One region of the Mesorhizobium kowhaii genome, then DNA from elsewhere that is predicted to be linked to it. Evidence: predicted binding sites of a transcription regulator. Region 1 holds the regulator's gene; each other region holds the start of a gene.
The links. Region 1 encodes PhoB, which activates phosphate uptake and scavenging genes when phosphate is short. Its sites were predicted from a motif close to TGTCATNNANCTGTCAT; they were not measured.

Region 2: a site for PhoB is predicted at 2,295-2,311, ahead of ACFFNA_RS08580 (acid phosphatase). Genes of this name have one in related genera too.
Region 3: a site for PhoB is predicted at 1,571-1,587, ahead of ACFFNA_RS18495 (acetoacetate decarboxylase). Genes of this name have one in related genera too.

What each region holds. Positions count from the first base shown of each region.
Region 1 is NZ_JBHLYT010000046.1:484-4,743, reverse strand. Features, by position in the region: gene pstA (phosphate ABC transporter permease PstA) at 1-558, shown strand, start outside; gene pstB (phosphate ABC transporter ATP-binding protein PstB) at 576-1,400, shown strand; gene phoU (phosphate signaling complex protein PhoU) at 1,440-2,147, shown strand; gene phoB (phosphate regulon transcriptional regulator PhoB) at 2,167-2,856, shown strand; gene ACFFNA_RS25735 (ROK family protein) at 3,024-4,260, opposite strand, start outside.
Region 2 is NZ_JBHLYT010000007.1:25,117-29,376, reverse strand. Features, by position in the region: gene ACFFNA_RS08590 (adenine phosphoribosyltransferase) at 1-231, opposite strand, end outside; gene ACFFNA_RS08585 (alpha-hydroxy acid oxidase) at 241-1,386, opposite strand; gene ACFFNA_RS08580 (acid phosphatase) at 1,555-2,250, opposite strand; gene ACFFNA_RS08575 (cytochrome c1) at 2,380-3,252, opposite strand; gene ACFFNA_RS08570 (cytochrome b) at 3,280-4,260, opposite strand, start outside.
Region 3 is NZ_JBHLYT010000030.1:205,318-209,577, reverse strand. Features, by position in the region: gene ACFFNA_RS18500 (patatin-like phospholipase family protein) at 1-629, opposite strand, end outside; gene ACFFNA_RS18495 (acetoacetate decarboxylase) at 692-1,438, opposite strand; gene ACFFNA_RS18490 (3-hydroxybutyrate dehydrogenase) at 1,676-2,464, shown strand; gene ACFFNA_RS18485 (phosphodiesterase) at 2,539-3,303, shown strand; gene ACFFNA_RS18480 (patatin-like phospholipase family protein) at 3,459-4,260, shown strand, end outside.

The DNA.
Region 1 (4,260 bases):
TTCACCGACCTGATCGAGGTCAACATCAACAATCTGGCGGCGGTGCCGTCGATCGTCTTCGGCCTGCTCGGCCTCGCCGTGTTCATCAATTTCCTCGGCATGCCGCGCTCTGCTGCGTTCGTCGGTGGCCTGGTGCTGACGCTGATGACGCTGCCGACGATCATCATCGCGACACGCGCCGCGCTTGCCGCGGTGCCGCCGTCGATCCGCGCCGCAGCGCTCGGCCTCGGCGCGTCCAAGATGCAGATGGTGTTCCAGCATATCCTGCCGCTAGCCGCCCCCGGCATTCTCACCGGCACCATCATCGGCCTGGCGCGTGCGCTGGGCGAAACCGCGCCGCTGCTGCTCATCGGCATGGTCGCCTTCGTTGCCGACTATCCAAAGACGCCCTTCGACCCGGCGACCGCGCTGCCGGTGCAGATCTACATGTGGGCCAACGAGGCCGAACGTGCCTTCGTCGAGCGCATGTCGGGCGCCATCATCATCCTGCTGGTCTTCCTCATGGCCATGAACATCACAGCGATCGTGCTTCGGCGTCGGTTCGAGCGTCGCTGGTAGAAAAAAAGGCATCTGGTATGAACATCATGACCGAACAGTCTCTTGAAAACGCAGTGGGCGACAAAATGAACGCCAAGTCGAACGAAGTGATCAAGATGCGCGGCGACAAAGTCGGCGTGTTCTACGGCGACAAGCAGGCGCTGTTCGACGTCAATCTCGACGTTCGCCTCAATCAGGTGACAGCGCTGATCGGCCCTTCGGGCTGCGGGAAGTCCACCTTCCTGCGCTGCCTCAACCGTATGAACGACACCATCGACTCGGCACGGGTGACCGGCAAGATCACGCTGGACGAAGAGGATATCTACGACAAGAACATTGACGTCGTCGAACTCAGGGCGCGCGTCGGCATGGTGTTCCAGAAGCCCAATCCGTTCCCGAAGTCGATCTATGAGAACGTTGCCTATGGCCCACGTATCCACGGGCTGGCCAAGCGAAAGGCCGACATGGATCAGATCGTCGAACAGAGCCTGAAGAAGGCGGCGATCTGGAACGAGGTCAAGGATCGCCTGCAAGAACCCGGCACCGGCCTCTCCGGCGGCCAGCAGCAACGTCTATGCATCGCGCGCGCCATCGCCGTATCGCCAGAGGTGATCCTTATGGACGAGCCCTGCTCGGCGCTCGATCCGATCGCCACCGCGCGCGTCGAGGAGCTGATCGACGAGCTGCGCCAGAACTACACGATTGTCATCGTCACCCATTCGATGCAGCAAGCGGCGCGCGTGTCGCAGCGCACGGCGATGTTCCATCTCGGCTATCTGGTCGAGGAGGGCGCCACCGACAAGATGTTCACCAACCCCGACGACAAGCGCACTCAAGACTATATCACCGGCCGGTTCGGCTGAGTGGTCCGGCGTTGAATTTTCAGGCACGAGGACTGGATCATGGGTGAACATACCGTCGCATCTTTCGATGAGGATCTGGAGCAGATCAGCCAGCTGATCCGCGACATGGGCGATTTGGCCCGCTCGATGGTCAGCGGCTCGACGCGCGCCTTGCTCAATTCGGACAACGCCCTGGCGCAGCGCGTCGTTTCCGACGACACCATCATGGATGCGCGCCAGCGCGAGCTGGACGACCGCGCCATCACGCTGATCGCCAAGCGCCAGCCGATGGCCAACGACCTGCGCGCCGTCGTCGGTTCGATCCGCATGGCCGGTGATCTCGAACGCATCGGTGATCTTGCCAAGAACATCGCCAAGCGCGTCGGCACCCTCGGCCTCAGCGTCACGCCGCGCGACCTGTCGCACTCCATCGACGCAATGGCGCAGCTGGTGCTGATCCAGGTGCAGGGCGTCATCGAGGAATATGCGGCGCGCGACGCCGAGGCCCTGGCGAAACTGCGCGCCGACGATGAGCGCATCGACGTGAAATACACCTCCGTGTTCCGCGAACTCCTTACCTACATGATGGAAGACCCGCGCAACATCACCGCTTGCACGCATCTTTTGTTCTGCGCCAAGAACCTCGAGCGCATCGGCGATCACGTCACCAACATCGCTGAAAATGCGTATTATGTTTTGACCGGCACGCAGCTGCCCGCCAATCGTCCGAAGCAGGACGAGACGGCAATGTCCGCGCCAGCGGCATGACGACAGGGGTGACCAGTCGATGATCGCGCCACGCATCATGGTGGTGGAGGACGAGGAGCCGCTAGGTGTGCTGCTCCGCTACAATCTGGAGTCCGAGGGTTACCAGGTCGAGGTGGTGACGCGCGGCGACGAGGCCGAGATCCGGCTGCAGGAGAACGTCCCCGACCTTCTGGTGCTCGACTGGATGGTGCCGGCGGTTTCCGGCATCGAACTCTGCCGCCGGCTAAGGATGCGTCCCGAGACCGAGCGTCTGCCGATCATCATGCTGACCGCGCGTGGCGAGGAAAGCGATCGTGTGCGCGGCCTCTCGACCGGCGCCGACGACTATCTGGTCAAGCCGTTCTCGACGCCGGAGTTCATGGCCAGGATCAAGGCGCTGCTGCGCCGCGCCAAGCCGGAAGTGCTGTCCAGCGTGCTCAAGGTCGGCGATATCGTGCTCGATCGTGAATCGCACCGGGTCTATCGCAAGAAGAGCGAGATCCGGCTCGGGCCGACCGAATTTCGCCTGCTCGAGTTCATGATGCGCCATCCCGGCCGCGTGTTTTCGCGCAGCCAGCTGCTCGACAATGTCTGGGGCGAGACGATCTACATCGATGAGCGCACGGTCGACGTGCATGTCGGCCGGCTGCGCAAGGCGGTCAACAACGGCCGCATGCCCGATGTCATCCGCACCATCCGCGGTGCTGGATACGCAATCAGGGAAGATTAGGGATGCGCTGATATTCAGGTGATGCCGGCCTGCGAACGGCGTCTTCCTGTGCTTCCGGTACTCACGTACTGGAATGTACGCTCCGTTCCGGTTCTCGGAATCCACCATTCTCGGCGCGGCCTGACCTGAATCTCAGCACATCCCAAGTCCGCGTTCTTCGGGCAAATTCAAGCCACGTTCTTGCCGCCGAGGCCGGATCTTGTCTGCGTGCCGGGCGCGAAAATCTCCTGGTCGACGAAGGTCAGCGCCCGCATGGCGCAGCCTTCGCGGATCAGTGGCAGTTCGTTCGGTTCGGTGTCGAAAGAAATCGATTTCGAATGCTGGCCGCCTGCGGTCTGGGCAATCGCCTCGCGCAATGCCGGCTCGATCAGGTCGAAGGCGGCGGCGCTGACACCGACCATGGCGACCGGCGCCGGATCGATCAACGCGAACAGGCTGCCGAGACCGTAGCCGAGCGCTTCGCCGGCCTTGCGGTAGGCCTCGCGCTCGGGTCCGTCTCTTTCGCGGGCCGCGGTTGCCAGCGCGCGCATGTCAGCGTCACTGACATCGGCCACTGGTTCTGCGTCCTCACTCATCTGCCTTGCGTTGCGCCAGATGGCGTAGTTGCCGGCATAGGCCTCGACGCAGCCGCGCCGTCCGCAGCGGCACAGCGCGCCGTTCGGCCGATGGATCATGTGGCCGAACTCGCCGCCCGAGGAATGGGTGCCGGTGAACAGCTCGCCCTTCAGCACCAGGCCCATGCCGATGCCGTGCGACAGCAGGATGGCGATGAAGTCGTCGCGGTAGCGCTGGGGATCGCGCCAGCGCAGCGCTATCGCCATCATGTTGCAGTCGTTTTCCATGGTGGCGGGGATGCCGAATTCGTCTTCGAGTATGTCGGCGAAGGCGATATCGGTGTGCGGCGTGATCGGCGACCACAGCATGGCGCGGGCACGCGTGTCGGTGATGCCCTGGATCGCCAGCGCGATGCGGGCGACACTGCGGACGTCGAGGTCGGGGTCTTCGAGACGGCGCCGCACGATGGCGACGCATTCACCGACCAGCGCGTCGCGCGGCATGGTCAGCGTGTCCAGCCGGCGCTGTTCCTCGGCGATCACCTGGCCGGCATAGTCGATGACGGCGACCGAGAGGAAGTTCAGCGACAGCACCACGGTCATCACCGCCGCCGCTTCCGGATTGAGGCCGAGGCCGACCTGCGGCCGGCCGCGTTTGAGCGAGCCGGCCTCGCTCGGCTTGCTCTCAGTCAGGATGCCTTCGCCGATGAGGTCGGAGGAGATCGCCGATATGGTCGAATGGCTGAGGCCCGTGGTCGCGGCGATCTCGGTGCGGGACGGCTGTCCGGCGCGGCGCACGGCCGCGATCACCATCGCCCGGTTGCGGCGGCGCAGATCGTCGTGGCGGATT
Region 2 (4,260 bases), on a different contig from region 1:
CGAGAGCTGATGAGCGACGGCGCCGCCAAGGATGAAGCCCCGCGCCTCGATGCCGGCGATCTTGTCGATCTTCTGGCCGGCATAGGGATGCACCAGCTCGTCGATAGCGCGGCGGAAGGCGCGCGCATTGCCGAGCAGCGTGGTGATATCGCGAAACAGGATGCCGGGCTTGGGATAGTCCGGAATGGTGCGGATCGCGGCAAGCAATGTGTCTTCGAGGGAGGATTTCATGGTTCGAGATTACCTGAAACGGAGATTCTTGCGCGACAATTGTTCGATCGAACTGCAGCCCATCAGCTTCATGCCGCGTTCGATCTCGACCCGCATCTGTTCGAGCGCCCGTTCGACGCCTGGCTGGCCGGCCGCCGCCAGCGGGAACAGGTAGTAGCGGCCGACGCCGACCGCCTTGGCGCCGAGCGACAGCGCCTTCAGCACATGCGTGCCACGCTGCACGCCGCCATCCATGATGACGTCGATCTTGTCGCCGACCGCATCGACGATCTCGGCAAGCTGGTCGAACGCTGCCCGCGAGCCATCCAGTTGCCGGCCGCCATGGTTCGACAGGACGATGCCGCTGCAGCCGATCTCGACGGCGCGTTTGGCATCCTCTACCGACATGACGCCCTTGAGGCAAAACGGGCCCGACCACAGCCTGACCATCTCGGCGACATCGTCCCACGTCATCGACGGGTCGAGCATTTCGGTGAAGTAGCGGCTGATCGACATGGTGCCACCGCCCATGTCGACATGCTCGTCCAGCTGCGGCAGCTTGAACCCCTCATGGGTGAAATAATTGATCGCCCATGCCGGCTTGAGCGCGAACTGCAGCATTCCGGCCAGGTTGAGCTTGAAGGGAATGGCAAAGCCGGTGCGTTTGTCGCGTTCGCGGTTGCCGCCGGTGATGCTGTCGACGGTCAGCATCATCACTTCGACGCCAACCTCCTTTGCCCGCTGCATCATCGCCCGGTTGAGGCCGCGATCCCGGTGGAAATAGAACTGATAGACCTGCGGGCCGCTGCTGATCCTGCGCGCCTCCTCGAGGCTGATGGTGCCAAGCGAGGAGACGCCGAACATCGTCCCGTATTTGGCGGCGGCCTTGGCGACCGCCCGCTCACCCTGATGATGGAACAGCCGCTGCAAGGCGGTCGGCGAGCAATAGACCGGCATCGCCAGTTTCTGGCCCATCACCGTCACCGACATGTCGATCTCGCTGACGCCGCGCAGGACGTTGGGAACCAGGTCGCAGGTCTCGAAGCTTTCGGTGTTGCGGCGATAGGTGACCTCGTCGTCGGCCGCGCCGTCGATGTAGTTGAAGATCGGCCCCGGCAGCCGTTGCTGCGCCATCCGGCGGAAATCGGAAAAATTGTGACAGTCGTTGAGGCGCATCATCGATTCCAAATGCCATATCGGGGCCACCGTTCCTGCGTCGAATATCAACCGGAAGTCTTCGTGCCAACGGCCTAATTGCCGGGCTGCCTCCCGAGCCCTGGCCGCGAGCACAAAAAGGGGCGCCCGAAGCGCCCCTCTGGTCGAAAATCGACTGCTGACGAAAGATTACATGCCGAGATCGGAACGAAGCTCGGCCTTGGCCACGTCGTATTCGGCCTTGAAGTCGTCCCGGTTGAGCAGGACCGCGGCGATGACGCTGCCCGAAATCTTCCCCATCTCGACATCGGAGGCGTAATGGATGCCGCCGACCTCACGATTGTGGGCGTATTCAGCCGCGCGCGCCATGATCTCGGCGCGCTTTTCCGGGACCATATCGGACAGGATGATGCCCATCATAGTGCCGACGGTCGCGTGGCCCGAAGGCCACGAACCGGAGCTGGACAGCTTGACCGCCGGCTTGACAAGGTCGCTGAGTTGGTGCGGACGCGGACGCTTCCAGACATCCTTGGCCGGATCGACAACGGCGCCTTCGGTGGCCACCACACGATCGAAGAAAGCGCTGAATTTCGGCAGCGTCTCCTTGTTGAATTTCGGCCCCATGACGTTGGCGAAGCGCCAGACATTCTCCTCGGCGTCGGCAACGGCGCTGGCCACCATCTCGGGCGTGCGCGTCACCTGCAGCGTCAGCACCTCGCCGAGTTCGGCCTTGGTCTGCGCCGAATCGTTTGCCGGCGGCGGCGGCAGGATCATCGTCAGGTCGACATCCTTGTTGGTGACGAAGGGCTGGGCGTCTTCCGCGTGGGCGGCGGAACCGATGACCAACAGCAGAAGGCCTGCCGCGAGCGATGCATATCTTTTCATGGGTGCGATCCTTTGATGAGAGCGGCACAGGATCGCCAGACGCAGTGACGGCCATGTGACACCACCGGTCTCCGCAAATGCAAAAGGGCGCCTTTCGGCGCCCTTTTGTGATCACATGGCTGTGTGCGGTTAGTGCGCCACGCCTTCCCATACCTTGCGCTTGGTGAGATAGACCAGCGCGCCGAACAGGAGCAGGAACACCAGCACGCGAAAACCGGTCTTCTTGCGGTCTTCCATATGCGGCTCGGCTGCCCACATCAGGAAGGCCGACACGTCGCGGGAATACTGGTCGACGGTCTGCGGCGAGCCGTCATCATAGGTCACCTGGCCGTCGGAAAGCGGCTTGGGCATTTTCAGTGAAACGCCGGACATGAAGTACGGGTTGTAGTGGGTGCCCTCCGGAATGACCATGCCGGCAGGCGGCGTCTCGTCGTAGCCGGTCAGCAGCGAATGGATGTAGTCCGGCCCGCCCGCGGCATACTGGGTGAAGATGTCGAAGAAGAACTGCGGAAAGCCGCGCTCGACGCCGCGCGCCTTGGCCAGCAGCGACATGTCGGGCGGTGCGGCACCACCATTGGCGGACGCCGCTGCCTGCTCGTTGGCAAACGGCGCAGGGAAGTGATCAGACGGCTTGCCGGGACGGTCGAACATGTCTCCGGCATCGTTGGGGCCGTCATGGATGGTGTACTCGGCCGACAGCGTCTTGATCTGCGCATCGGAATAGCCGAGGTCCGACAGCGTGCGGAATGCCACCAGATTCATCGAGTGACAGGCCGAGCAGACTTCCTTGTAGACTTTCAGGCCGCGCTGCAACTGCCCCTTGTCATAGGTGCCGAACGGGCCGGCGAAGCTCCAGCTGATTTCCTTCGGCTCATCGATCGGAAAATGCGTCGGCGCGGCCGCGTTGTGTGCCTCTTCGGCTGCGATCGCCCAAGTGCCTGCGGCCCCAGTGCCGGCGGCCACAAGGCCGATCAGCGCCAGCGAGGTGAGAATCTTTTTCATGCCAAATCCCCTTAGATTCTCTACCGCTCAGCCCTTGGTCTCTGGTGCGGCCGTGGCGCCCGCCGGATGTCCGCCGCCGCCCTTGTTCTTCTCGAGCACAGCCTCGGTGATCGAATTCGGCAGCCGCCGCGGTGTCTCGATCAGCCCGAGCACCGGCAGCGCAACCAGGAAGAAGGCGAAGTAGAACAGCGTCGCCATCTGCGCCATGAACACATAGCTGCCTTCCGCAGGCTGCGAGCCCAGCCAGCCGAGCAGGATGGCATCGGCCACGAACAGCCAGAAGAACAGCTTGTACCAGGGCCGATAGACAGCCGAACGCACCTTCGAAGTGTCGAGCCATGGCACCAGGAACAGCATGACGATGGCGCCGAACATGCAGATCACGCCGCCGAGCTTGGAATTGATCGGCCCGATGTTGAACGTGATGGCCCGCAGGATCGCGTAGAACGGCAGGAAGTACCATTCAGGCACGATATGCGCCGGTGTCTTCAGCGGATTGGCCACGATGTAATTGTCGGGCGCCATAAGGAAATTCGGAATGTAGAAGACGAAATAGGCGAAGAAGAACAGGAACACGATCATGCCGAACGCGTCCTTGATGGTCGCGTAGGGGGTGAAGGCGACGGTGTCGGTCTTCGACTTGACCTCGATGCCAGTCGGGTTCGACTGGCCGACAACATGCAGCGCCCAGACATGCAGCACGACGACGCCGGCGATCATGAACGGCAAGAGGTAGTGCAGCGAGAAAAAGCGGTTCAGTGTCGGGTTGTCCACGGCGAAGCCGCCGAGCAGCAGCTGCTGGATCCATTCGCCGACCAGCGGGATGGCGCTGAAGAAGCCGGTGATGACGGTGGCGCCCCAGAAGCTCATCTGGCCCCACGGCAGCACATAGCCCATGAAGGCCGTCGCCATCATCAGGAGATAGATGATACAGCCGAGGATCCACAGCAGTTCGCGCGGCGCCTTGTAGGAGCCGTAGTAGAGGCCACGGAAGATGTGGACATAAAC
Region 3 (4,260 bases), on a different contig from region 1:
CGGATCGACGGAAAGGCCGGCGGCAGCGCGCCGCTTGCCATGATGTGCTCCGGTTCGATGCGCACTTTCTCGGTGTCGAAATAGACGAAGTTGCCGGTCCTGACATTGACCGCGCCGACGCTCAGCCGCTTCTTGCCGTCGTTGAGGATATCGAAGTCGATCAGGGTTTCCAGCGTCTCCTTCAACTCGGCCGTGTCATAGAAGCTGGTGGCGCCGTCGGCTCCCGGCTGTTCGAACCAGGGATTGGGATTGCGTGGCTTGAAGAAGCCGGGCTGGCCCATTGTCATCGTCATCCACGAACTGGTGCGGTTGCGGATGTCGCGGTAGATATCGCCTTCCGGTGTATAGGCCCAGATCTTGCGGCCCGAGATCGTCTGCCAGAATTGCTCGAGACGCTGCAGGCGGCGGCTTGATTCATTGCCGGCGATGATCGCCGCATTGATGGCGCCGATCGACACGCCGGAAAGCCAGCTCGGTTCGCAGCCGGCGTCGGCCAGTGCCTGATAGACCCCGGCCTGATAGGCGCCGAGCGCGCCGCCACCCTGAAACACCAGCGCGATGCGGTCATACTGCGCCGAGATTTCCTCGATGGTGGCCGTGGCCTCCTTCTTGCGATTGCGTTCAAGCACGGCTTTGGTCTCCGACTTTTGTTTGAGCATGATCTTGTCCGAGAACCGGTTGGCTGATGCGATCAGGCGCGGTCGGCGAGATAGTCATGCACCACCTCGCCCAGTCCAAGCGTCAGATCGGCGGTGAAGTGGACGGCGGACACGATGTCGAGGACCGGCAGCCGCGCCACGTCGGCCATGACGTGGGGCCGCAGATCGAGCGCTGCGGGCGCCGTCCAGGCTTCCTTCAGCGTGATGTCGGTGAGGTGGTAGCGGACCAGCTCGCAGATGCGCGGCGTGCCGTCGACATGGGGGATGATCTTGATCAGGAAATTGGGCGCTGCCAGTGAAGCGAGGACCGGATCGCGGTCGACGGCCTTGTGCTTGTAGCCCATGGTGCCGGTGGCGCACAGAGCGCTGCCATAGTGCAGCGTGCCGACGATCACTTCGCCTTCATGCACGATCTTGGGGTTGGCCAGCTTCTTGGGAAAGCCCCACAGCTCGCGGCCGCCGGCGATCGGCGCATCGTCATCGAGATACATCGAATGGACATAGGCGCCGTGCTCGCCCTTGTAGCGCACCGGTATGACCTGGCCGGTCTCGGTGTAGTCGCCGAAGCCGGTCGAGTCCGGCATGCGGATGAACTCGTATTTGACCAGCGGCTCGTCAATTTCCAGCGGCTCCGGCACGACGGCCTCCAGGGCCTCGCGCGTGGTGCGATAGGTGATGATGACGTATTCGCGGTTGAAGAAACGATATGGCCCGGGCGGGAAAGACGGGTTGGTCAGCGGCATCGCATAGGCGCGCTTCAGGACATCGGCGATTTCCAAGCTGCACCCCCGGTTTCTTTCAGATCAAATTTCGTTCAGGAATGAACGCGCGAATGCGCAATTGATTATGTTGCACGGCACCATGACAGAGCCGTGTCAGCTCAAAGACCACGGCGCCAGGGGCCAAGGCGGTGTCGCAATGCTGTAATCGCGCCGACATATCGCCATGGCATTGTCATGCTGCGGTGCACAAGGCCGCACCGTCTTTCGTTCCCTCCCACCTCTCGCGAGATCATCATGGCTTCCCTGTCCTCGAAGAACGCCCTCGTTACCGGCTCGACCAGCGGCATCGGTCTGGCCATCGCCCGCGCCTTTGCCGCCGAAGGCGCCAACGTCACCATCAACGGTCTGGGCGATGCCGCTGCAATCGAGCAGGAGCGGGCCGGCATCGAGAAGGATTTCGGCGTCAAGTGCCGCTACTCCGATGCCAACATGATGGACGGTGCGGCGGTGAGCGCCATGGTGCATGAGGCCGAGGCTGCGTTTGGCAGTCTCGATATCCTGGTCAACAATGCCGGCATCCAGCATGTCGCGCCGATCGAGGACTTCCCGGACGACAAATGGGAAGCCATCATCCGTATCAACCTGCTCGCCGCCTTCTATGCGATCAAGGCGGCGCTGCCCGGCATGAAGGCACGCAAATGGGGCCGCATCATCAACACGGCTTCCGCGCACGCGCTGGTCGCTTCGCCGTTCAAATCAGCCTATGTGTCGGCCAAGCACGGAATTGCGGGACTGACCAAGACGGTGGCGCTCGAGGTGGCGCTTGACGGCATCACCGTCAACGCGATCGCGCCGGGCTATGTCTGGACGCCGCTGGTCGAAAAGCAGATTCCCGACACGATGAAGGCGCGCGGCATGACCGAGGAACAGGTCAAGCACGACGTGCTGCTGGCGGCGCAGCCGACCAAGGAGTTCGTCACCGTCGACGAGCTTGCGGCGCTGACGCTGTTCCTGTGCTCGAACTCAGCCAAGCAGATCACCGGCACCACCTTGCCGATGGACGGCGGCTGGACCGCACAGTAGAGGGTAGTCAAGGCGTTCCGTTTGCCGGCTGGTGCCGCCAGGCGCGCCGGCAGGAAAGCATTCCGGTCAGGTCCATGAAAGTCATCCAGATATCCGATCCGCATCTGATGACGCCGGGCGGTCTTCTATACGGCTCCAATCCGCTCTCCAGGTTGGAAGCCTGCCTTGCCGACATCGGCAGCAACCATGCCGACGCCGATCTGGTGGTGATTTCCGGCGACCTGACCAATGACGGCGAGCGCGCCGCCTATGCTGCGCTGAGGGAAAGACTGGCAGGGTTCGGTCTGCCCTGCCGGCTGATGCTCGGCAACCATGACGACCGGGCGCTGTTTCTCGAGATGTTTCCGGAGGCAGCCGCAGAGCGCGGTTTTGTCCAGAGCGTCGTCGACAGCCGCGAAGGCCGCCTGATCCTGCTCGACACGCTGGACAGCGGACATGTCGAAGGCAAACTATGCGCAGCGCGTCTCGACTGGCTGGATGAACGGTTGCAAGAGGCCCGCGATCGGCCGGTCTTCCTCTTCATGCACCATCCGCCGTTCCGGATACACATCCCCGAGCTCGACCGTGTCCGGCTCGCCGATGCCGATGCCTTGCATGCGGTTCTGCTGCGTCACGGCAATGTCCGCCACATCTTCGCCGGACACGTCCACCGGCTGATCGCCGGCAACTGGCGCGGCATTCCCGTCAGCACGCTGCGCAGCACCAATCATCAGACCGCGCTCGATTTCTCGCAGAGCTGGAGCCTCGGCCATGAGCCGCCGGCCTATGCCGTGATCCTGATCGATGCGGATGGGGTGATCGTGCATTTTCACGATTTTCTAGACAGCGCAGCCGCCTGATTTGGCTGGCCCGGCGATGAATCACGTGCGCCGGCCCGTTGCCCATCGATCAAGTGAAACAGAAATCGCGTTCATGGGCTATCGCACCATGTCATTTTTCGCGCTTCGGGAGCATCTTCTCAGTCGGAAAGTTCTCTTGCCACCCGAGCAATGTCATGTCTGGAGACGCTGAAACACTCCCGATTTCGTTCTACGATGTGATGATCGCCGAGGCTTCCGTTGTCAGCCGTCGCCGAGAACTGATCGCCGCCAGACGTGCGGTGGACAAAAAGGGCGGGAAGAGACCGCCGAATGCGCCGTCCGTGGCGGCGAGCCGTGCGGCCCGGGTCCATGTGGTGACATCGGGGACGGCGGATGAGCGCGGTGACCCTTATCCCAGAATCGAGGCGGAGCGCGACCTGACAGGCCTTGCGTGTTCAGGCGGAGGCGTTCGTTCGGCGGCATTTTGCATGGGCGTTCTGCAGGCGCTGGAGTCCATCACCGAAGAGGACCAGCCGAAGGTGTTCGACAATGTCGATTACCTATCGACGGTTTCCGGAGGCGGCTACATCGGCACGTCGCTGGTCGCCGGGCTGATGCAGACGGATGGTGTTTTTCCGTTCACAAGCACACTCGGCGGTCCGGAGTCCCTCGAGACCCAGCACATTCGGCATTATTCCAACTATCTGGCGCCAAATGGATTTATCGACGTCATTGTCGGCCTCGTGGTGCTGCTGCGTGGACTGCTGGTCAACGCGATGATTTTCCTTGCGGCTCTTGTGACGCTTGCCTGGCTGACCATCCTGATCAACCCGACGGAAGCGTCACTGCGGCTGCCCATCTTCGAAAAATTGACCAGGAATTCGCAAAGCGTCTTCTTTTGGTCGATCGTTCTGGTGACTGCATTTGGCCTTATCCAGATTGGCTATTCGATATTTGCTTTTTGGCCTTCGAAGCGGCCCGATCGCATGACCACGC